Regions from separate parts of the Rhizobium sp. SYY.PMSO genome, predicted to be linked through region 3. Evidence: riboswitches for the same ligand, from Rfam matches in the RefSeq annotation. Region 3 holds a riboswitch; each other region holds the start of a gene.
What was found. A riboswitch is a leader RNA that binds a small molecule or an ion and turns the genes downstream of it on or off. The one in region 3 is predicted to bind cobalamin.
Positions count from the first base shown of each region.

Region 1: linked by a shared signal. The riboswitch ahead of ACJJVH_RS20980 (ABC transporter substrate-binding protein) and the one ahead of metE (5-methyltetrahydropteroyltriglutamate--homocysteine S-methyltransferase) in region 3 are both predicted to bind cobalamin.
Region 2: linked by a shared signal. The riboswitch ahead of ACJJVH_RS08090 (DUF1636 family protein) and the one ahead of metE (5-methyltetrahydropteroyltriglutamate--homocysteine S-methyltransferase) in region 3 are both predicted to bind cobalamin.
Region 4: linked by a shared signal. The riboswitch ahead of cobU (bifunctional adenosylcobinamide kinase/adenosylcobinamide-phosphate guanylyltransferase) and the one ahead of metE (5-methyltetrahydropteroyltriglutamate--homocysteine S-methyltransferase) in region 3 are both predicted to bind cobalamin.

Region 1 covers NZ_CP177350.1:554,544-560,595, reverse strand. The annotation lists gene ACJJVH_RS20990 (ABC transporter ATP-binding protein) at 1-633, opposite strand, end outside; gene ACJJVH_RS20985 (FecCD family ABC transporter permease) at 630-1,616, opposite strand; gene ACJJVH_RS20980 (ABC transporter substrate-binding protein) at 1,669-2,685, opposite strand; cobalamin riboswitch at 2,849-3,104, opposite strand; gene ACJJVH_RS20975 (diguanylate cyclase) at 3,186-4,280, opposite strand; gene ACJJVH_RS20970 (HlyD family secretion protein) at 4,954-5,931, shown strand; gene ACJJVH_RS20965 (ABC transporter permease) at 5,933-6,052, shown strand, end outside.
Region 2 covers NZ_CP177349.1:1,669,176-1,675,227, forward strand. The annotation lists gene ACJJVH_RS08070 (mechanosensitive ion channel family protein) at 1-117, opposite strand, end outside; gene ACJJVH_RS08075 (iron ABC transporter permease) at 403-1,425, opposite strand; gene ACJJVH_RS08080 (ABC transporter substrate-binding protein) at 1,488-2,447, opposite strand; gene ACJJVH_RS08085 (ABC transporter ATP-binding protein) at 2,468-3,247, opposite strand; gene ACJJVH_RS08090 (DUF1636 family protein) at 3,257-3,670, opposite strand; cobalamin riboswitch at 3,778-3,995, opposite strand; gene ACJJVH_RS08095 (FAD/NAD(P)-binding protein) at 4,191-5,603, opposite strand.
Region 3 covers NZ_CP177351.1:422,169-428,220, reverse strand. The annotation lists gene ACJJVH_RS28705 (GntR family transcriptional regulator) at 319-1,017, shown strand; partial or broken gene ACJJVH_RS28700 (methylenetetrahydrofolate reductase) at 1,057-1,557, opposite strand; gene metE (5-methyltetrahydropteroyltriglutamate--homocysteine S-methyltransferase) at 1,717-4,050, opposite strand; cobalamin riboswitch at 4,150-4,365, opposite strand; gene ACJJVH_RS28690 (trans-sulfuration enzyme family protein) at 4,685-5,881, shown strand.
Region 4 covers NZ_CP177349.1:1,630,536-1,636,587, reverse strand. The annotation lists gene ACJJVH_RS07925 (cobyric acid synthase) at 1-11, shown strand, start outside; gene ACJJVH_RS07920 (chloride channel protein) at 58-1,854, opposite strand; cobalamin riboswitch at 2,036-2,433, shown strand; gene cobU (bifunctional adenosylcobinamide kinase/adenosylcobinamide-phosphate guanylyltransferase) at 2,575-3,099, shown strand; gene cobW (cobalamin biosynthesis protein CobW) at 3,105-4,154, shown strand; gene cobN (cobaltochelatase subunit CobN) at 4,391-6,052, shown strand, end outside.

The DNA of each region.
Region 1 (6,052 bases), on a different replicon from region 3:
GCCTTTCTGCAACACGGCGAGTTGGTCGCAGAACATGGCCGCCAGATTGAGATCGTGCAGCGCGACGATGGAGGTCACATCGAGCCTGGAGACGAGACCGAGAATGTCGAGCTGATGCTGGATATCGAGATGATTGGTCGGCTCGTCGAGCAGCAGTTCGCTCGGAGTCTGGGCAAGCGCCCTGGCGATATGGACGCGCTGCCGTTCGCCGCCAGACAGGGTCTGCCATGACTGCGCGGCGCGATCCCGCATGCCGACGCGGGCAAGCGCTTCCGAGACGGCGGCATCGTCGCCGGCACTCCACGATGACAGCGGACCGCGATACGGCGTGCGACCGAGGCGCACGACGTCCATCACCGTGACCTGGGTGTCGGTCGTCGCCTGCTGTTCGACGAGCGCGATGCGGCGGGCGATATCCCCGCGCGAGATCGAGGCGATATCGCTGCCGCCAAGCCGGATGACGCCGCTCCTGACCTTTCGCAACCGGCAGATCAGCCGCAGCAGGCTGGATTTTCCGGAGCCATTCGGCCCGAGAAGGCCAAGGACCTTGCCCTTTTCGACCCTCAGGCTGACGCCGTTGACGATCAACGTATTACCGGCAGCAAATGTCACCGTATCGACTGCGATGCTCATGCCGTCCTCCGGGCACGATAGAGAATGATTGCGAAGGCCGGAGCGCCGAACAATGCCGTGACCACGCCGATCGGCAAGATCTGCTGGGGTATGATGATCCTCGAAATGATATCCGCGCCGACCATGAAGATGGCGCCGCTCAGCGCCGCCACCGGCAGCAGCCGGTCGTGGCCCGGGCCGACCGCAAAGCGGGCCGCATGTGGAATGACGAGGCCAACGAAACCGATCGACCCGACGATGCTGACGACCGCAGCCGTCATGAAGGCCGTCGCGCCGAGCAGGACGATCTGGGCCCGCCGCACGGCAATTCCGAGCGAGGCGGCGGCATCCGTGCCGAAGACAAAGGCATCGAGAACGCGGACATGCGCCATGCAGACCGCAAACCCGAGGATGGCGACCGGCCCCGAAAGATAAACGTCCGGCCAGCGCACGCCGCTCATGGAACCGAGCAGCCAGAACATGACGCCTCTTGCCTGCTCGGCATTGGCCGAGGTGGTGACGATATAGGAGGTAAGCGCATTGAAAAGCTGCGAACCGGCGACACCGCATAGAATGATACGCTCGCTCGTGCCGCCGACGCCTGCCGCGAGCAGGCCGACAAACAGAAAAGCCGCGACCGCGCCGAGAAAGGCGCCGGTGGAAAGACCCACGATCCCGTAACCGAGGCCGAGGATCATGATGCAGACCGCCCCCGTGGACGCGCCGGCGGAAATGCCGAGCACATAGGGCTCGGCAAGCGGATTGCGAAGCAGCGCCTGCAACACCGCCCCGCTCAACGCCAGCGACGCGCCGGCGCTTGCGGCGACCAGCGCACGGCTGAGGCGATAATCCCAGACGATGCCCTGATGGATCCGGCTAAGCTCGAACTGCGTCCCGAACAGCCGGTTCGACACGGCCTTGGCCGTCGTCGACAACGGGATCGAAATCTCGCCGATGGACACGGCGAGACTGATCATGAAGGCCAGAAGCACGAGCGCAGCCATGATAAGCACCGGAAGTGCCCACCATGACCGCCATCTTGAAAACAGGCGCAATTTACTGCGCCATGCCGAAGGACTTGATGCCCTTGGCCAATATTTCGATGCCGTCGATGGTCCGGATGGTCGGGTTCATCGATTGCGCATCCATCATGACGAAATGCTTGTTCTTGACGGCATCGAGCTCGCTCGTGACCGGGTCCTTCTCAAGGAAGTCGAGCTTCACCTTCGGATCGTCGGCCGCATAGCGGCGGCGATCCATCGTCGCGATGACGATGACGGCCGGATTGGCCTGTGCGATCGTTTCCCAGCCGACCAGCGGCCATTCCTCCTCGGTCGTCACGACATTCCTGGCGCCGAGCGTCTTCAGGATATAGGCCGGCGCGCTGTTCTTGCCGGCAATATAGGCATCGCCGTTGACCTCCTTGCTGGAAAACCAGAACACGATCGGCAGATCCTTGGATCTCGCGCCGGCGATCGAGGCGACCGCATTCGCTTCTCGCGTCTTCAGGTCGGCGATCAGCGCATCGCCGCGATCCTTGACGTCGAAGATCTGCGCGAGCTCATCGATCTCCTGGTAGACCAGATCCATCGTGAACAGCTCCTTGCGCACGCCGTCGCCGCCATCCGTATTGACCTTGGCGACGCAATCCGTCGGCGCGATATAGGTGTTGATGCCAAGCGCGGAAAATTGCTCACGCTTGCCGACGGCGCCCTGCGGGCCGACGTGCCATTCGAATTCGGCGGCGACCAGATCCGGCTCCTTGCCGACGACGGACTCAAAGCTCGGATCGTTGTCGGCAAGGCGCGGGATCTTGCTGTTGGCTTCGGCGTATTGCGGCAGGACCGGGCCGACCCAGACGGCCGTTCCCGCAATCTTGTCGGCAAGGCCGAGCGACAGCAGGATTTCGGTCATGCCCTGCCCGATCGAAACGATCTTGGCCGGCGCCTTCTCGAAGGTGATCTTCTGGCCGCAATTGTTGATGGTGAGGGGATATTGCGTTGCGGCGAAGCCGGACGCGGCAAACCCGGTCAAGCCGAGTGCAAATGTAGCGATCGTCAAAAAATGGCGCATGGGAGATCTCGATAGGATAGGAATACGGAGCAGCGTCAGCGCGACCGCGCCGAGAAAAACCGCCGCCGGTTGCGAAGATCCCAATCAAGGCCGATAAACGTCGGATAAGGTCGAAGGCTCAGGTCAATCATTCTCTGTCCCTTCCGGGCATCCCCGCCCGGCTGATTGGATTGTGATCGACGGCAGGTCTCCTGGCTCGCGGATATCTGACGATCATCTGCCTTCCCGCAAGCACGCTTGCAGTGGCATGGCTCAAGGCCCTCGGAGACGGCCGGCAAGTGGCCACTCCTGGATGATCGGCAATCCGCTTACAGTTGCGGGGGCAGCCACGGTTTCGGCCCTTCCTGGGTCGTCCTCACCGTGTTCCCTATTAATCCCCTCGAAGCCTTCCTCGGGGAACCGTCGGGTTCAGTTATTCCGCCGACCCCCTCGACGTCAAGAACGCATGGAGAGCAAAAAGCGGGAATGCCCGTTGCCGGTCACGAAAAGCGACGTTCTGCCTATGCGGCGTCCGCCAGCTCCACCCGGTTTCGTCCGGCCGCCTTTGCCCGATAGAGAGCCTTGTCGGCTGTCTCAAGCACATGCTTGAAATCGGTTGTCGGCTCCAGCGAGCAGGCGGTCCCGATGCTGACGGTGACGCGGATGGCCTCCTGCCCGAACATCAAAACGGTCGCTTCGATGTCCCTGCGGATTTTCTCGGCAACCGTCGCGGCTGCCCGCAGATCGGTGTTCGGCAGCAGAACGACGATTTCTTCCCCGCCATAGCGGGCGGCGATATCGGTCTTGCGCACGGTCCGCCGGATGACATCCGCCACCCGCGCCAGCACGGTATCGCCGAAGGAATGGCCCCAGCTGTCGTTGATCTTCTTGAAGTGATCGATATCGAGCATGATGATCGAAAAAGGGATGCGCCGGATGCCCGCTTCCTTGCAGCAGCGATCCCCTTCCCGCTGCAGGACCCGGCGGTTGGGAAGCCTTGTCAGCGGGTCGAGGCTCGCTTCATTCTCGAGCGCGCGCTGGATGCCGATGCGATATTGCTCCCGGCCCAGCAGATCCGAAAGAAGAAAGACGCCGAGTATATTGACGACCACGGTCGGCAACGTTGCCGAGAGAAGAAGCTCGCGCACCACCGCCCATGGCAGAAAGGCGAGAACGACGAGCGATGTGCAGGTGCCCAGGCCGAGCAACGCCGACCGCTTCCACCCCGTACCGATCCATTTTCGCGGCAGGAGGCTGAGCATATAACCCGCGAACGCAACGATAAAGATGCCGACGACACCGCCGATGGCGCCCACGCCGCCGACCATGAAACGAAACAGGCCCATCATCGCCGCGGCGACCACGGTTCCCAGAAGACCACCGTAAATAGGCGCAAGAACGAGCAGGATCGAGCGCCCGTCCTGGATGACGCCGGGCATCCACTGGATCGGGTCGGCCATCGACAACATGCCGATCAACCCGAACAGCAGCCCGACGGCGACAGATTTCAAAGGGCCGCGGTCGACGATCCGGATGACCCAGGAATAGGCGTAGACGATGATGGCCACCTGCCCCAGGACGCGGATCAGCGAGACCAGATGCGCATCAATTTCCATCGCCGTTCCCGATCTTCACGAGAGGGCCGGCATCCGCATGAACGCCGCCGGCAGGAGATCCCGGGCAATCTCCATGAAATGATCCAGTAAATCCCTCATGCGGGGAAGGCGCCGGGGCGGTCCGCGGCGGGGCACCTGCAATGTCGGTTATCTCCATGGCCGGGCGTTGAAGCGGAATTCCGTCGACGCGTCGACGCGGACTGACATTCCATGGTGCTTGCAAACTTTCCGGGAGAATATGATGCCGCATGAAGGAACGATACTACGTGTGGAGCAGGAAGCGAAAGCTTGCTGCCCGTTCAAGTAAGGGAACAGGCAATCAGCGCTATCTGGAACCATATACACCGGGGTCAAGAGCAAACAGTTAATCCGGCATCCATCTGGCGGAGACCGATGCATGGAGAACACACACCGTCCTCCCAGCGGCCTCGTTTCAATCCACGCGGAATTCTCCAGCTGCAACCGGGGCAAGTGCTTTTATTATTTTCCTCTGCTACAGTCCGTCGGCAATGACCATCGGAGATATGGTCGAGCGGTATCGTCCGGAGGATATGAAGAGGGCAACCGTCCCCCTCGTTCCATCATCCGCATAGCCGCCGCCGGTCCCCGGAAGATAGCGGACAACGGCTGTCGCCAGGCATGCGCCTCGACAACGGATTGCGGAGACGACGGAATGTGGCGAGCAGCTCGTGTTTTGATCGGCATCTTGATCCTGGCTGGTCTCGGCGTCCTTCTGTGGTTTGCCACAAGACCACCGCCGCTCATCGTCCAGGGCGAAGTCTCCGCCAATCGAGTCGACATCAGCCCGCGCGTTTCAGGCCGCGTTGCGAAATTGAACGCCGATGTCGGCGATAATGTCGAGCGCGGCGCAGTGATCGCCGAGCTCGAAAGCCCGCAGCTGACGGCCGCTCTCCATATGTCCGAAGCAGCGCTCGCCGTCGCGGAGGCCGATCTCGTCAGGGTCAACAGCACCCGGCCGGAAACCATCGCCGCTCGACAGGCCGAACTTGCGGCCGCCGCCGCGGACGTCACGCTCTATCAGGAAGAAGCGGGCCGCCAGGCAAGGTTGATCACGACAGGAGCATCGACACAGTCCCGCGTCGACGAGACGGCCCGCAACCTCGAAGCCGCCATCCGCAAGCGCGAGTCGGCCGAGGCCAATCTGCAGCTGGCCGTGGCCGGCGCGAGCAAGGAAGAAAAGGCGCTGGCGGCAACGCAGGTGGAGCAGGCAAGGGCTTCGCTCAACCAGCAGCAGACCGACGTTCACGAATTGAGGATCGTCGCGCCGATTTCCGGCCAGGTAACGACGCGCGTGGCCGAACTCGGCGAGAATTTCGCGGCTGGCGCTCCGATCTTCTCGCTCCTCGATCTGCAAAACCCGTGGTTCACCTTCAACCTTCGCGAAGATCTGTTGAAGGGCCTGAAGGTCGGCGACGCTTTCGATGTCACCGTGCCTGCGCTCGGCGACAGGAAGATCGCGGTGAAAGTGACTATAATCAACGCTCAGGGCCAATATGCGACCTGGCGCGCAACACGGGCGACGGGGGATTTCGATCTTCGTACCTTCGAGGTCCGCGCAAATCCGGTCCAGCCCGTCGAGGGCCTGCGTCCCGGCATGAGCGCTATCGCATCCTGGCCGCCGGAGCATTGAGATGATGGCAAAAGGGCGGTTGCGCCCTGGCTTCCTCACGGTATTCAGAAGAGAATTCGACCGCCTCCGGCGACGCCCCTTCCTGCTGTTCCTCACCACCATCCTGCCTCTCGTGCTGATG
Region 2 (6,052 bases), on a different replicon from region 3:
TGGCTGTGCCGACTGCTGATCCTGCGCAACGGCATACCCTTCGGCCAGCGGAGCGGCGGCCATGATGGCGCTCAGTCCCAGCAGCAAAAGGGGCAGCAGAAAAAGACGGAATTTCAGCGGGCGCAAGCAGAGCTCCTCGTCGCACATAAGTCGCAGGCAGTGGATGACCGAAATCACCGCAGAGAATGGAGAACCGGATCGTCCTGTAATGTGATTGCGAATTTCATAGTCTTTACGCGTACGCCTTGTAAGACAAAGAAAGGCGACAGAAAGGCATTTTACGCCTTATCCGGTCCCTTAACCCCGCCGAAGCCGGATGACGCCCGCCTCCTCCTTAAGACGAGGTATCGGGCCGATCATCGCCTGCCCGGAAATAGGCCGGAGAAAGGTCTTGGCAATGGGTCAATCCACACCCCGCCCCTTTCGCAGGATCAGGATGAAGGCCACGCCTCCGACAAGCCCGGTGACGATACCGATCGGCATATCCTCCGGCGCCATGATCATCCGGGCGACGATATCGGCCCAGATCAAGGTCAGCGCGCCGAACGTCGCACTCAACGGCACGACGCGAACATTGTCGCCGCCGACGATCAGCCGCACGAAATGCGGCACCATGAGCCCGACGAAACCGATGGCACCCGAGAACGCGACCATCACGCCGGTCAGAAGCGCGGTGACGACGAAGAGCAGCAGGCGAAACTGCGTGACGGCTATGCCGAGCGTGACCGCCGTTTCATCGCCCATGGCGAGCGCATTCAGCTCCCGCGTCTTCGGAAGCAGCAAGGCAAGGCAAAACAGCAATATGCCGGCCGGATAGACGAGGTGCTGCCATTGCGCCAGCCCCAGCCCGCCAAGCATCCAGAAGACGACGGTATTGGCGGCCCTCGGGTCTCCCAGGAAGATCAGAAGGTTGCCGAGCGCCGTGAACACGAAGGCCACGGCCACTCCCGACAGGACCAGCCGATCGGCCGAGCGGGAGCGCGTCAGGCGCGTCGTCAGCCCCACGGCGGCGGTCGCGACCAGAGCGCCGGCAAAGGCAAACAGCGGCACCGTCAGCAGGCCCAGGATCAGGCCGGTATGCAGCAGCGCCAGAATGGCGCCGAACGCCGCCCCCGAGGAGACGCCGAGAAGATGCGGGTCAGCCAGCGGATTGCGCGTCAACGCCTGAAGCACGGCACCGGTCACCGCAAGCCCCGCCCCCACGAGCGCCGCCAGCACGACCCGCGGGAAACGCACATCCCAGACAATGCTTTCCTGACCGCCGGACCATGTGACCGGAAAAGTGCCGGCGTGCAGCTTGTTGCCGACGATCGACCAGACGGTGGAAAACGGAATGGATGCCGAGCCGAGCGACACCCCGGCGGTGATCGACAGGATGAAGCCTATGGCAAGCAAGGGAATGAGGATGGAGAGGTTGAGGCGCATGCTCGAATCTTGAGAAGGAGATCCGCCCAATGATGGATTGGACGGATCGGCATTATCGATAATCACATCGCGTTCGGGTGGAGAGCCTTCGCCAGGGCGGCGATGGCCTCGATGTTGCGCGGGCCCGGGGTCGCCTCCACATAGGGCAACACGACGAAACGATCGTTCTTCACGGCATCGATATTCTTGAAGGCCGGGTTGCCCTTAAGGAAAGCGATCTTCTGCGCGGCGGTCACCTGGCCATAATCGACGATGACGATGACTTCCGGGTTTTTCTCGATGACCGGCTCCCAGGAGACTTCCGTCCAGCTCTTCTCGACATCGTCCATGACGTTTACGCCGCCGGCGGCCTCGATCATGGCCGTCGGGATGCCATAGCGGCCCGATGTGAATGGCTTCTCCTCACCGGAATCATAGACGAAAACGCGCGTCGGCTTGTCGATGTGACCGATCTTCGCCTGAATCTCGCCGAGTTGCTTGCGGTAGCCGGCAACCAGCGCCTGCGCTCTGTCCTCGACGCGGAAGATCCTGCCGAGATTAAGGAGATCGACGAACATGTCGTCCATAGTCGGTTTGTTCTTCTGCATGACGAAGATGCAGGATTCCGTCAGCTCGTAAACCTTGATGCCGAGGGGCGCCAGGGTCTCCGGCGTCACCTCGCCCCCGACCTTCATGCCGTAATTCCAGCCGGCGAAATAGAAATCCGCATTGGCGCCGAGCAGCACCTCCTTGCTCGGATATTTCGGAGACAGTTCCGGCAGTTCCCTGACACCCTCGCGCAGCTTCTCGTCCAGCGTCTTCCAGCCGGAAACGCCGGTGTAGCCGACCATGCGATCCTGAAGTTTCAGCGCCAGCATCATTTCGGTCAGATTGACGTCGTTCGAGACGGCGCGCTCGGGCGCCTTGTCGAAAGTCACGTCGCGATTGCAGCTGCGAATGGTGACGGGCTCGGCAAGGGCCGCGCCCGCAAGCAGGCTTCCAGCGAGCAAGGCCACGGCAGAGAAGGATATGCGGGAAAACATGAAGGGCTCCAATGATCGGATTATCGAAGGGAAAAGGAAAAACGTTGCGGACCGCTGTCGGCCGGATGAAGGCGGGCGCCGACACGGAATGCGTTCGATACGTGCTCCACCGTCAGGACCTCGGCCGGCTCGCCATGCCCCGTGAGCCGGCCGCAATCGAGAACGGCGACATGGGTCGCAAAGTCTGCGGCAAGGTTGATGTCGTGCAGCGTCGTGATGATCGTCGGCCCCACCCCCTTCAGAAGCTCGAGAATCTCGAGCTGGTGCCGGATATCGAGGTGGTTTGTCGGCTCATCGAGAACGATGAGTTCGGGCTCCTGCGCCAATGCGCGGGCAATCAGCGCCCGCTGCTTTTCGCCGCCCGACAGCGACGCGAACTGACGAAGCGCCAGAGGCTCCAGCTCCAGGCGTGCGAGAGCCCTGGTCGTGACGTCGTGATCCCGGTCGCTCCAGCGCGCCATGCCTTTGCGATGCGGAATGCGCCCCATCAGCACGACATCGCGCACGCTGAAGGGAAAATCTCCCGGCGTCTCCTGCGGGACGACGGCAATCCGTTGCGCCGCTTCTTTCGGACCGATGGACCAGAGATCGACGCCATCGAGCCTCACCACGCCCCGCTGCGGCTTGACGCCGCGATAGAGGCAACGCAACAGCGTCGATTTGCCCGCCCCGTTCGGACCGATAATGGCCAGCCGGGCGCCGGCTTCGACGGACAGATTGATGCCGCTGATGATCGGCATGCCCTTCTGTGGGCCCCAGGTGACGCCGTCGGCGTCCAATCGCGCGCTTCGTTCGGACATGATCGGCTCCTATTGCAGCGCGACCGATCGGCGTTCCGCCGAAACAATGGCCGCCGGGATGCGCGCCAGGGTCTTGCCGCTGAGCGCTCGCGGCCGCTCGCTTTCGCGCGTCAGCCCATCGGGGCGATCCCGATACAGCCGCGCGAAGGAAACGAGCGCGCCGATATCGGCAGCGTCCTCTATGTCGCCGAAGAGGTACGTCGCCTTTGCCGTCGCCTGAAAAGCGACCGTGCAGGGCCGTTCGCAGCCTGCCATGCAGACACTGCCTTCAAGGCTGAAATCGTCGGAAAGCATCGCACCCGCCTGAGAAATGGCGGCTTGCAGATGCCTCAGGAGATCGAGACCGGGCCGGCACGGCTTGCCGACATGACGGCAGTTCGTGCACACGGTAATCCGGTGCGTCGCCTCTTTTTCCTTGTCCATGAAATGCCTCCCGGAGAATTCGCCGGAGGCAAAGTCAAGATAGGGCCAACGGACGCAACGGCGTCCCCGCCCAACCACTGATTTTCCATCGGATCACCCCGTCCGTTGCGGTTGATATCGTCGATGGCAGGTCTCCTGGCTCGCGGGTCACAACCCGTTCGCGCCTTCCCGGCATAAAGCCAGTGGCATGCTGCGAACGCGCTCTCCGCTTACAGTTGCGGGGGCAGCCACGGTTTTGGCCCCTGATGGGTAATCCGCACCGTGTTCCCTTTTCAGCCGCCAGCAGGATCGATCCGAAGGCGGCACCATCAAGGCTATTCATCTCATAGAAAGCGGAATCGGGCAACGGCGATGTCATGGGCGCTTTCGCTTGTCCTTGGGTTCGACATTGGGAGTGGCAATTTGTTACGTTATTACATAACTATTGGCAAGCCGCTATTTTCCCGCCGTTCGATAGCACCTCCAATGGAAACGATGAATGATCTCTGCCCTTATCACCTCAAGGAGAAAGGCGGAGCTGCTAGACTGCCTTGCATTGCGGATGGAAGCGCTCCGCGACGCTTTCCGCTGCCGCATAGGCCTGCGTCACGATTTCCGGCACCAGATCGATGTCGGGAAGACTGCCCAGCCCCAGGGGGCCGATGGCGAAGAGCCCTTCCGTCGTGCGCCCATTCACCTCGAGCGCGCCCGTCGCCTCGACGGCAAGACCGAGACCCAGTTCATCCGGCACAGCGAGACCGGTGTCGATCAGGCTCCGCAGCAATGGAGCATTCAGATCGGGCGCCTGGCATCGACAGTCGATGACATCGTCGGCATAGAGCTGTTCCGTCTCTTGCCGGCCTGCAGGCTTCAGGATCAGCCCGGTCGGCGTGCGCCGGATGAAATGACCGCGCCGCAGCAGGGTATTGCCCTCGGCCAGTTCCTGCTTCAGGCGAACATGCAGCGCCTCGGGCAGCCGGTTGCGGTGGCTGTCATAGAGCGCCCTGAGATGCCGGTTGAACTGCTGCTTCTGGCTGGCCGGCAAGGAACGCCACAGCGACCGCGCATGCTTGCGCAAGCCGTTCATGACGGATTGCCAGCTCTGGCCGTTTGTTTCCGCCTCGCCGCAAGCCTTGCGGACAAAGCGAACGATTTCGCTGAGCTTGCCGGGCATCTCATCGGCGGGGAAGACGGGATCGGCATTGTTCCGCGTGTGGCTCTGAGGCAGGAAGCCGCGCCGCGAGACTATGGTGATCTGCCCCGTATAGCCGCTTTCCCGCATCTGCAGCAGCCGATCGACGACGCGCAGTCCGCTGCCGAGCAGGATCGTATGCGGACGCGATACGAGACGGCGCGCGCGCACGGTGGTCGGGACATTCGCGAGATCGCCGGCCTGGGATTCCTGATCGGTGACGCCGTAGCCGGTCGCCAGCACCACCATGTCGAACGGCGCATTGGCGGCGCCATCGCTTTCCACCACGAAGCGACCGCCGCGCACACGGCGAATCCCGAAAACCATCTCGCTACTGACTTGCACCGCAACGTCGCGCCGCGACGAAAACGCTTCAGAAAAGCGCTGATAGACGTAGTCGCTGAAAATGCTCTTCGGCACGAAGATCTGCAGGAAGCCGGGGATGGCGGCGGGAACGGCGCTCCGGAAAGGAGCATTGCCGCAAAGCCATTGATTGAAATCGTCCGGATCGCCGGCCGAAACCGAAAGGTCGCGAACGCGGCTGTTGAGGATCTCGCTGCTATGCCCGGAAGCCAGCGCCTGACCGCCGCTGACGCTGGAATTGGGATCGAAAAGCTGCAGATGGAAGGGAAACCGCACTGCTTTCATTAGGGCGATCGCCATCATCATGCCGGAAAAGCCACGCCCGACCACGGCGATGCGCGGCATCGCGTAAGGCTGCGCCGCATTTGTCCTGGCGGAAAAGAATCCCTGAACCGTCATATCAACTCCTGGGGCGAGAGGTGGTCGATCATACCTTTCTTGGGGCTACACGTTTACAGGCCCAGAAACACGAACTCCGATTTCGGATGCCGGCAGCCGATACACGAGGGCTGACAGAACGCACGGAAACCGCTTCGGTTCTCAACTCGACGCATTCCTTCAATCGGGAATTCCCTCCGCTGAAAGAAAGATGCGATACGCAGATCCAACTCCGATCCAATGCCGGATGCCTGCAATCGGCCGCCACGGAACTGCTTCGCAAAAGCTATCGGGCGGCGGGATGTTGCCATTGTCTACTTATTTAGTCGTATATGAAAGCGCGAAAATGCGCCTCTAGCAAGTGCTTTCTTATCGGAGCGAAACAAGGTCGAAGATGCTGCGGCGAAGAGATGTCGCGGAGGCTCTGCTTTTCCGCGTGGCGCATCTTCGATCCGCGTCAGGGAAACAGA
Region 3 (6,052 bases):
CCGCTCGGCCATTCGCCGGTATCGTCCACCTCGTCGATCGCGTCGCGCTGCAAATTCGGGGCTGATTCCCGCAGGACCGCCCATGGCAGGCGCGGCCCGGAGGCGGCGGACGGTGTGGAAATTGTTCGTTCTTGCAGCTGGCTTTGAGGCAACCGCCCGCACGCTATCGACGCATTCCCTTGACGATGAAAATCTTGCATACAACATTCGGAACGCAATAGATTATGATACCACATGCCGCATCAGGGCTGGACAGACGTGGACGGAAAAGGTACGTCCAGAGCTAAATCATTATTTTCTAAAGGCTAGGGGATCGATATGGCGGCAGGCTCCGACCCAGTTTCGAGCACATCGGGCGCATTTGTCAGCGAGTCCGGCCCGATCGCCCGCGTGTCCCTTCACGACGCGATCGTCAATCGCCTGCGCGACATGATCATCGAGGGTGAGCTGCAGCCGGGTTCGCGCATTCATGAGACCCAGATGGGCCAGCGGCTCGGCGTCTCCCGCACGCCGTTGCGCGAGGCGATAAAATTCCTGGCAAGCGAGGGGCTCGTGGAGCTCGTGCCGACCCGAGGAGCCATTGTGCGCCAGTTCAACGCCAAGGACATCAAGGACATGTTGCTTGTGCTCAGAACCCTTGAGAGCCTTGCGGGACGCATCGCCTGCGAGCGTGCGACCGACGAGCAGATCGCGCATATCCGATCCCTGCATGACCAGATGCTTGCCTATTATCGCGAGCGCAAGCGCATGGAATATTACAAGCTGAACCAGAACATCCACTCGGCCATCGTGGCGCTTTCCGACAACGAGCCGCTGGCCTATACCCACGGCATGCTGCAGGGACGCCTGAAGCGGGTGCGCTTCGTCGGGCATCAGGGCGAAGAGAACTGGGCCAAGGCGGTCCGCGAGCATGAAGAGATGATCGAAGCTTTCGAAGCGCGGGATGCCGATCGCCTGTCGAAGATCATCGAACGGCATCTGGCGGCCGCCTGGGAACGGGTCGAGGCGTTCGTGTGAAGGCAATACGCCCGCGGAAGCGGGTCGTGGCCGCTTAAGCCCAGCTCGTGCATTGCCGGCATTTGCTTGGGGAATATTTTCGATCGAAGCGGAAACCAGCGGCGAGCGGTTCATCGTATAGAGATGAAACTCGTGGATGCCGCGGCGCATCAGATCCCGGATCTGCTCGGCGGCGACATCGGCTGCAACCTTGGCCCGCTCCTCGGTATTGTCGTCCAGTCCCTCGAAACGCGCATCGAGCCAGCCGGCCGCCAGGAACTCGTCGATCATCCGGTGCGTGTCCTCGCGCGTCGCGCCGACACAGGTCAGATGCGACGCGGTCGTGAACGGCGTCTCATGGATCACCCGCCGCACGGCCGACAGCGTCGGCGCCTTGGTCGAGCCGCCTGCCCCATAGGTCACGGAGACGAACTCGGGCTCCCAGCCGCTCAGATCCGCAACCGTGTTCCACAATTGCTGCTCGGCCTCTTCCGACTTCGGCGGAAAGAACTCGAAGGAGATGCGCAGATCGCCGTTACGGCTTTCGGATCTCGAAGTCATGTCAAATTCCTCCATCACGAACAAGGAGAGGCTGGCAGCATTGACGGGATCGACTTGGGAGCCGGTCGGCAGCGTCGCTCGCAGAAGCCGCAACTTCCAAAGCGGATTGCCGGTTAACAAGATGGATGGTCCGGCGATTGGCCGGACCATCAGATCGCTTTACTGAGCGGCCTTGCGCAACTCGGCTGCAGCCTGCACCATATTGACGAGTGCCGGCCGGACCTCGTCCCACTTGCGGGTCTTCAGTCCGCAATCGGGATTGACCCAGAGCTGCCGGTCCTGCAGCCGCTGGCGTGCCAGCGACAAGAGCTCGGTCATCTCGCCGACTTCGGGGACACGCGGCGAATGGATGTCGTAGACACCTGGGCCGATTTCGTTCGGATACTTGAAGTTCCTGAAGGCATCGAGCAGTTCCATCTTCGACCGGGAAGTCTCGATGGAAATAACGTCGGCATCCATCGCAGCGATGGCGTCGATGATCTGATTGAACTCGGAGTAGCACATATGCGTGTGAATCTGGGTCTTATCGTCGACGCCGCTCGAGCAAATGCGGAAGCTTTCAACCGCCCAATCGAGATAGGTTTTCCAATCCTTGTGGCGAAGCGGAAGGCCTTCGCGAAGGGCCGCTTCATCGATCTGGATCATCTTGGCGCCCGCGGCTTCGAGATCGTTGACCTCGTCGCGGATGGCCAGCGCGATCTGCCGGCACGTCTCGCTGCGCGGAATATCGTCACGCACGAACGACCAGTTGAGAATCGTGACGGGACCGGTGAGCATGCCTTTGACGGGCTTGTCCGTGAGCGACTGCGAATACTGCCACCAGCGGACCGTCATCGGGTTCGGCCTGGAAACGTCGCCGAAGATGATCGGCGGACGGACATAGCGAGAGCCATAGCTCTGCACCCAGGCATGCTGGGTGAAGGCGAAGCCCGAGAGCTGCTCGCCGAAATACTGCACCATGTCGTTGCGCTCGAACTCGCCATGAACCAGCACGTCGAGGCCGATTTCCTCCTGCCAGCGAATGGTTGCCTCCGTTTCCTTGCGCAGGAAAGCTTCGTAGTCGACATAGCTCAGCGTACCCTTGGCATGCGCCGAACGGACCTTGCGAACCTCCGGCGTCTGAGGGAAGGAGCCGATCGTCGTCGTCGGGAAGAGCGGTAGCCTGATCGCTTCCGCCTGTGCTGCGCGCCGCACCGCAAACGCGCTTTTGCGCTGCCTCATGCCCGCATCGATGCCGGCGATGCGACCCCGCACCAGCGGATCGGTAACTTTCGGGGAAGAGGCGCGTGCGGCGATGGCTCTGGAGGCCGCGTCGACTTCGGCAGCGACGGCAGCCTTGCCCTCGGAAAGACCGCGACCCAGAATGGAGAGCTCCGAGAGCTTCTGCGTCGCGAATGCCAGCCAGCTCTTCAACTCGGCATCGAGCGCCGTCTCAAGCTCGAGATCGATCGGCACATGGAGCAGCGAGCACGAGGTCGCCACTTCCACTCCGCCGCCGCCGCGGGCAGCCACGACCGGCTGAAGGCGGTTGAGGATCGAGGCAAGGTCGGCCCGCCAGATGTTGCGTCCGTCGATAACGCCGAGCGACAGGACCTGATCCTTGCGAACGGCCTTCAAGACATCGTCGAGCTGCTCCGGAGCCCGCAGCAGATCGACATGCAGACCGGCGACCGGCAGGGCGGCAACGGCGGCAAGATTATCTGCCAGGCCGCCGAAATAGGTCGCCAGCATGATCTTCAGTTCCGGCACGGCCTGCGTCAGGGTCTTGTAGGTGACGGAAAGCGCGTGACGCTCGCCCTCGGTCAGGTCGAGGACGGAGATCGGCTCATCGATCTGCACCCAGTCGGCACCCGCAGCGGCGAGACGGCGCAGCAGCTCTTCATAGACCGGCAGCAGTTTCGGCAGCAGATCCAGCGGCTTGAAGATTGCCGAGCGCGCCTTGGCGAGCTTCAGGAAGGTAACAGGCCCCAGCACGACCGGGCGGGTGTGAATGCCCAGCGCCCTGGCTTCCAGGAAATGGTCGAGGGGCTTCTGCGAGGTCAGCGTGAATTCCTGCTCCTCGGAAACTTCGGGCACCATGTAGTGGTAGTTCGTGTCGAACCACTTGGTCATTTCGAGCGCCGGCACGCCGTGACCATGATGCGTATGGCCGCAATCGGCATGACCGTCGCCCTGGCTGCCGCGCGCCATGGCGAAGTAGGTTGACAGCAGGACGTCGCCGCCCGTCCAGCCGTAGACGGACGGGATGGCACCTACCATCACGGCCGTATCGAGCACATGGTCGTAGAAGGAGAAATCGTTGGAAGGGATGCGCGTGATCCCGCAGTCGCGCTGGAGAGACCAGTTTTCAGCCCGAAGCTTCCTGGCCGTCTCAAGTAATTCGGATTCTGCGATCTTGCCGGACCAGAAGCCTTCAAGCGCGAATTTCAGCTCGCGATGCCGGCCGATTCTCGGAAAGCCGAGCGATGCTACTGCAATGTTGTTCTGTGACACTGTCATACCCCATTGGTTTGAGGGGGCATGGGTAAAGCGGACGCGTGCAAATACGGTCCTTTCGGAACCGTCGCAGCAACCACCGGGACACCCCGCCCGTGGACGTTATCTTGTCCTGGCAGGTCTCCTGGCTCACGGGTTATCGCCTTTGTCCGTCTTCCCAAGGCTGGTCGCCTCAGTGACGTCGTGGACAGCGGCTCGCCGTTTACAGTTGCGGGGGCAGCCCCGGAATAACCGATTTCTCGGCTCACCGGATTCCCTCTTAGCTCCAAGGCAGACAAGCTGCCCCAGAGAACCATGACACGCGGATTCTTACCAACGGAGCGCCAAAGTCAAGTGGCATAAATAAATCTTTATATATTTATGTCAGGAATATTTTCTTATCCATCATCGATATCGCGATGGAGATTGGCTTTTCAAGCACGGTACATTTACCCGGGTCCTTCAGGAGCATCTACGGCAAGACCCCGACGCAGGTTCGCATCTCCGCCTCGCCGTCCCAGTTCATGCATGGATAATTCGGCTTGCTCATGAACTTGTAAGAAGTCAGTGTCATTTCGGTCTTCCGGGACATGATTGTCGTTATTGGCCGCGATTCAGGCTGCAGCCGTTCGGCAAAATCGAAAGGAATAATGTGGCAAACGAGCTTAATCGCAATCAGGCGGCCTTCGCGACCCGCGCCGTCCATGTCGGGCAGGAACCCGATCCCTTGACCGGCGCCGTCATTCCCCCCGTCTATCATGCAACGACCTTCGTTCAGGACGGCATCGGCCGCAGCAAAGGGTTCGACTATTCCCGCAGCGGCAACCCGACACGCAACATGCTGGAGCTTTGCCTCGCAGATCTCGAAGGTGCGGAGACCGCTCACGTCTTCCCGAGCGGCCTCTCGGCCGCGGCGACATTGCTTGAGGCTTTGCCGGCCGGCTCCTCGATCCTGGCGCATCACGACCTCTACGGCGGCGTCTACCGGCTGCTGGCAGACGTCAGGCCGGTGACGGCGGGCCACAGGATAAATTTCGTCGATTTCTCGGACATCGACGCCCTGAAGCAGGCAGTCGCGGCGCATCGGCCGAGCCTGCTCTGGTTCGAAACGCCGTCCAACCCGACGCTGCGTATCGTGGACCTGTCCGCCGTTGCCCGGATCGGCAACGAGGTGAATGCAATCACCGTCTGCGACAGCACGTTTTCCTCGCCCGCGGGCCAGCGTCCGATCGAGCACGGTATCCATGTCGTCGTGCACTCGGCAACGAAGATGCTCAACGGCCACTCCGATCTTCTGGGCGGTGTCGTCGCTGTTTCCGCCACCGCGCCGGCAGGGCTTGCCGAGCGGATAAAGTATCTGCAGAACGCTCTCGGCGCGGTGATGTCGCCGACGGACTGCGCCCTGCTTCACCGCTCACTGAAGACGCTGGAAATCCGCAGCGCGCGGCAATCCGCCTCGGCCCTGTCGCTCGCCACCAGCCTGCAGCGGCGAGCCGATGAATTGCGTCTCGACCGGGTCGTGTATCCCGGTTTGGAAAGCCATCCGCAGCATGCGCTGGCAGCCCGGCAGATGTTCAACTTCGGCTGCGTCATTTCCATCGAGCTCGCGGGCGATATCGTCCGCGTGGAACGCGTGCTGACGGCAACCCGCTATTTCCGCTTCGCCGTCAGCCTCGGAAGCGTCGAGAGCCTCATCCAGCACCCGGCATCGCTGACACATGCAGCCGTTCCGGAAGACCGAAGGTCCGCAACCGGAATCGGCCCGCAGCTCATCCGGCTTTCCATCGGCCTCGAAGACCCGGTCGATCTCGAGCAGGATTTGGTGCAGGCGCTCAAGATCCAATCCTAGGCAAATTTGCGGATGTCGGCCGCCTTCGCCTTTTCCGATTTGGCGTCTTCAAAAAAGCGGTCGACGGCTCCGAAGCGCCTCGATGCCGGCGGCTGAATGGCACCGCCGATCAAAAGAGCGCAATGATTTTCCGTCCGGAATTGCGTGAAAACAAAGAGATAGAGCGATTCC
Region 4 (6,052 bases), on a different replicon from region 3:
TGGTCCGGTAAAGCGTGTCGACCAGGGATGCGCGGCGCTCTTGCGCAGCCGAGCCCTTCAGAGCTCGCCCGAGACTTCGCGGCGTCGACGGTCGAGTTCTTCGCTGTAGCGGCGCAGCGTATAGCTTTCCGTCAGCAGGCCGATCACCTTGCGCTCGATCAGGTCGTTGACCACGACGAGCGCTTCGCTTTTGGTCTGGTCGAACATGGCGGCGGCCTGCTTGGCGTTCATCTGCGGCTGCAGGAATTCATTGCGATGCCGGATGAAGTCGGAAAGTCCGTGTTCCTCGTCGTCCTTTTCCACGGGGCTCGCGTAGATGTCTGGCACGAGAACCATTCCGGAATATTTCTCGTTCTGATCGACCAGGATGACGCGCTGGGCCGAGCCGATCGGAAAGTTCCGGCGAAACTCCTCGATGCTCATGCCGACGCTTGCAGTGTGCACGTCGGGGCGCATCATGCGGGCGACGGTAAGGCTGCGGATCCAGCCGACGTCGTGGGCGCTGCGGATGCTTTCCCCGCGCAGATGGAAGCGCCATGTGGCGAAGGAGTAGCCGAAGGTCGTGCGGACCACGAGCGACGAGGTGATGACGGCCGCCAGCACCAGCGCCGTGATCGGAAAGTCGCCGGTGATTTCGAGCGCCAGGAACGTCATGGTCAGCGGGCCGCCGATGATGGCGACGGCCAGCGAACTCATGCCGACCACGGCATAGACGACCGGTGTCAGCGTGGCGTGATCGAGATACGGGGCGCAATAGGCGAAGATCTTGCCGAGCAGCGCGCCCATGAACAACGACGCGAAGAACAGGCCGCCCCTGAAGCCGGAGCCGATCGATACCGCGGAGGCCAGCGATTTCAGAATGAAGAGGCCGACCAGCGCCCCCAGCGTTGCATTTGTCGACAGGTTGAGATGCAGCGCGCCGTGACCCGCGGACAGAACCTGCGGCGAAATCAGCGCCAGCATCCCGACGACGAGGCCGCCCAGCGCGGGACGGAAGGCCGGTGCGATCGAACTCTTGCGTGCGAGCTCTTCGACCCAGGCGACGCCCTGCATGATCAGGATGCCGATGCCGGCACAGAAGGCGCCGAGCAGGACGGCCGGAAGATAGTCCGCCGGAACGATCGCGCCGAAATGATCGATGTCGATGGCGAAATCGTCGCCGGCGAGCAACCTTGCGATCATCGTCGATATCAGTGCCGAAACGACGACCGGCGTCAGGGTCAGGATGGAATAGCTGCCGATAATGAGCTCGAAGGCATAGAAGGCGCCGGTGAGCGGTGCGTTGAATGCGGCGGCAATGGCGCCGGCTGCGCCGCAGCCGACGAGCATGCGCAGGTCCGCCCGGCGCATCTGCATCTTGTAGCCGAACTTCGAGGCGATGCCGGCGGCAAGCTGCGTATAGCCTGCCTCGAGCCCGACCGAGGCGCCGAATCCGTTCGAAATCAGGTTTTGCACGGCGACCAGCATGCTGTCGGTGAGCGACATGCGGCCGCCATGCAGCGCGTTGGCTTCGATCGGGTCGACCATCGGCTTCTTGCGCGTGCGCGACAATATATAGAGCAGGATGCCGAGGATGATGCCGCCCGCTATGGGCGCTATCAGCAGCACGGATTTGTCGGGAATCGCCACCGCCGCCGAGCTCAGGCGTTCGTAGTCAGTGATGCCGTAGATGATGCTGTGGAGCTTGCGCGAGATGAAGCTCATCGTGGTCACGGCGCAACCGGAGGCTACCCCCACCAGCGCGCCGGCGAAAACAAGTCCCAATTCGCCACGGCGCAGCAATGCTCTGAACCGACCGAGGTCGAATAGGGCCGAGAAGACGCCGAGGCGGCGCGGTTGGAATTTCTGCAACATGGGAAACGGACGATACGTTTTTACTCGAATGTGAGGACTTATCCTCTATAAACTCCTAACATCAAAGAAATACGGCAAAAAAGCCGCCGATTTTGCAGGAATATTTTGCCTGTTTCGCAATCAGGACGATGGGCGTCGCATCCATGCCCTTGATTGACTTGAAGGAAGTGAAAGCCTAATCATTGCCGGCATAACGAATGGTTCCCGAGCGGCGATCTGCCGCATGGGATGAAAAGGGAATGTGAAGGGACGGACCCAATCCGGGCGTTCTCATCACAGCCGACCCCGCGACTGTAGAGCGGTCAGGGTCTTTCGTTCGGTTTGAATGGCATTCCGCCGGTGGTTCGCATGGGGCGAACGGGCGGGACGGCGTCAAGCCGGAAAAGCCACTGGCGGGGCATCATGATCAGCCGGGGCAGGACGCCTCTCATTCTACGAATCGTCCGCCTTTTCATGATGCATTGCCGGGAAGGCGAGGAAGATCCGCTGGCGCACGTCGGGGGCGACCGGTTTCGGTTCGCCCCCGTCGCGGCGCTTTATCCGCGAGCCAGGAGACCTGCCACGCGTGCCGGGCGCAGAGCCTGTTCCAGGAACGTGAGTTCCGCTGCCAGCACGGAGGTTGTCATGGCACAAGACGAGTTTTCGGCGGGGAGGCGCCTGTTTTTCGGTTTCAGCTCCGCGCTGCCGGCCTGCGCAGTTGCGCGGGAGCGGGAATAGCGCATGTCCTCTTTGACTTCCCGGGCTGTTTTCGTCCTCGGCGGGGCGCGTTCCGGCAAATCCGGATTCGCCGAATCCCTCATTTCGGATAGCGGTCTCGAACGCCATTATGTGGCGACCGGGCAGGCGTGGGACGATGAGATGCGCGAGCGCATCGCGCAGCACCGCGCCGACCGCGGCGAACTATGGCAGACGCATGAGGAGCCGCTGGATATCGTGTCGCGACTGACCGCGATCGATGCCGAAGGGCGCGCCGTGCTGGTGGACTGCCTGACGCTCTGGGTGACCAATCTGATGATGGCGGAACGGAATATGGCGGCGGAGTTTGCCGCCTTGACCGCCTTTCTGCCGACGGCGCGATCGCGGCTCGTTCTCGTATCCAACGAAGTCGGCCTCGGAATCGTGCCGGAAAATCGCATGGCGCGCGAGTTTCGCGATCATGCCGGCCGCCTGCACCAGATGGTCGCGGCGGCGAGTGCCGAAGTTTATTTTATCGCAGCGGGCTTGCCGCTGAAAATGAAGGGTTGATCCACATGAACCAGGAAAAGATTCCCGCCACCGTCATTACCGGCTTCCTGGGAGCCGGCAAGACGACGATGATCCGCAACCTCCTGCAGAATGCCGGCGGCAAGAAGATCGCGCTGATCATTAACGAGTTCGGCGATCTCGGCGTCGATGGCGACGTGCTCAAAGGCTGCGGCGCGGAGAACTGCACCGAGGACGATATCATCGAGCTGACCAACGGCTGCATCTGCTGCACCGTCGCCGACGATTTCATTCCGACCATGACGAAGCTTCTGGAGCGCGATGCCCGTCCGGATCATATCGTCATCGAAACGTCGGGCCTTGCGCTGCCGCAGCCGCTGGTCGCCGCCTTCAACTGGCCCGATATCCGCACGCACGTTACCGTCGATGGCGTCATCACCGTGGTCGACAGCGCGGCCGTTGCCGCCGGCCGCTTTGCCGACGATCACGACGCCGTGGAGGCTCGCCGCGTCGAGGACGATTCGCTCGACCATGAAAGCCCGATCGAGGAACTGTTCGAGGATCAGCTGACCTGCGCCGATCTGATCGTGCTCAACAAGACCGACCTGATCGATGTCGACGGTCTCGGCCGCGTCCGCGCCGAGGTCGCCTCACGTACCGCCCGCAAGCCGACGATCATCGAAGCGAAGAACGGCGATGTTCCTGCCGCCGTCCTGCTTGGCCTCGGCATCGGCACGGAAGGCGATATCGTCAATCGCAAGTCGCATCACGAGCTCGAGCATGAAGACGGCACGCCGCACGATCACGACGAATTCGACAGCTTCGTCGTCGAGCTCGGCCCGGTTGCCGACCCGGCAGCCTTCGTCGAGGCGCTGAAGGGCGTGATCGCGGAACACGATGTCCTGCGCCTCAAGGGCTTTGTCGACGTGCCCGGCAAGCCAATGCGCCTACAGGTGCAGGCCGTCGGCAGCCGCATCGACACCTATTTCGATCGTGCCTGGACGCCGGGCGAAGCACGGGCGACCCGGCTCGTGGTGATCGGCCTGCATGAGATGGACGAGACGATCGTGCGCAAGGCAATCGAGGCGCTGGTCTGATCGATGCTGAGCCTTTGCCGTGCGATACCCCCCTCTGTCGCTTTCGCGTCATCTCCCCCACAGGGGGGGAGATTGGGAGCTCGTGGCTTCATCGTCCTCAAACAACTCACCTCTGAAGTTTCAGGAGGTTTGGGGAATGGAGCGTGTAAGGCATTGCTTGGAATGATCTCCTCCCCTGCGGGGGAGATGTCACGACGTGACAGAGGGGGGTATGCAGCTGCGTACTCTGAGGTCCAATGCACCTCCTTCTAGCTCAAAAAGGAACGATCAGCGACGGCGAGGAGGCAATCGACCTTGGCCAGTCGCCCGGCGATATCCTCTTTCTGTCTGCCGCCGATACCGAGCTTGCGGCTGTTGCCGCAGCGCACGGCGAAGGCGGCCGTTCCCTTCGGCTTGCGAGCCTGATGAGCCTAAAGCATCCGATGTCCGTCGATACCTATATCGACAGGACGGCCCGGCATGCGAAGCTCATCATCGTGCGGGCGCTCGGAGGAGCGAGCTATTTTCACTATGCACTGGAGGCGCTGCATGCCTGTGCGGCGCGTCAGGGGGCCTTGATTGCGGTGTTGCCGGGCGACTCGAAGCCCGATCCCGGATTGACCCCGTTTTCCAATGTCGTTCTCGACGATCTCAATGCGCTGTGGTCCTATCTGATCGAAGGCGGCGAGGCGAATTCCAGTGCATTCCTTGCCTATGCCGAGGCGATGCTCTCAGGCGCCGAGAAGCCGATGCCTGCCGTGCCCCTGATGAAGGCCGGCATATGGTGGCCGGGACGGGGCGTGATCGGTGTCGAGGAATGGCGGAGAGTTTCCAAAGCTTCGATGGTAGCGGAGGAGGGATTCAATCCCCCAACGGTCGCGATTTCCTTTTATCGCGCGCTGGTTCAAAGCGGTGAGACGAAGCCTGTCGAAGCCGTGATAGAGGCTCTTGTCGCCGAGGGTATGCGGCCGCTGCCGGTCTTTGCCTATAGTCTGAAAGATGCCGTGTCCGTCGGTATCCTCGAAAGCGTCTTTACCGAGTTGAAACCGGGTGTGGTCATCAATACCACCGGCTTTGCCGTTTCGGCACCGGGCGCGGACCGCCAGCCGACGGTGCTCGAAACGGGTGAAGCCGTCGTTCTCCAAGCGATCTTTTCGGCTTCGTCGAAAGAGGCCTGGGAGGCGTCCTCTCAGGGCCTTTCGGCGCGCGATCTCGGCATGAACGTGGCGCTGCCCGAAGTCGACGGGCGCGTTCTCGCCCGCGCCGTGTCGTTCAAGGCCGCCGCCCGCTATGACGAGCGGGTCGAGGCCAATATCGTCGCCAGTGAACCCAATGGGGATCGCATGCGCTACACGGCGCGGCTGGCTGCCAACTGGGCGCGGCTGCGCAATACGCCGCCCGGCGATCGCCGCGTCGCGCTTGTCATGGCGAACTATCCCAATCGGGATGGGCGCCTCGGCAATGGCGTCGGGCTCGATACGCCTGCCGGCACGATCGAGGTGCTGAAGGCGATGCAGGGGGCCGGCTATGGGGTTTCCGATCTGCCGGCCGATGGCGATGCGCTGATGCGGCATCTGGCGGAAGGCCCGACAAATTCGAGTCATGATGGCCGCGTCGTTCGCGAAATGCTTTCCTTCAGCGATTACAAGCATTTCTTTTCGTCTCTTCCGACGCAGATTCAGGATGAGATGACGGGTCGCTGGGGCGATCCTGAGGCGGACCCTTACGCGTTGAACGATGCCTTTGCCTTGCCGTTCGCCCGGTTCGGCGATGTGCTCGTCGGCATCCAGCCGGCGCGCGGCTACAATATCGATCCGAAGGAGAGCTACCATTCTCCCGATCTCGTACCGCCGCACGGTTATCTCGCCTTCTATGCCTTCCTGCGCCGCTCCTTCGATGCGCATGCGGTCATTCACATG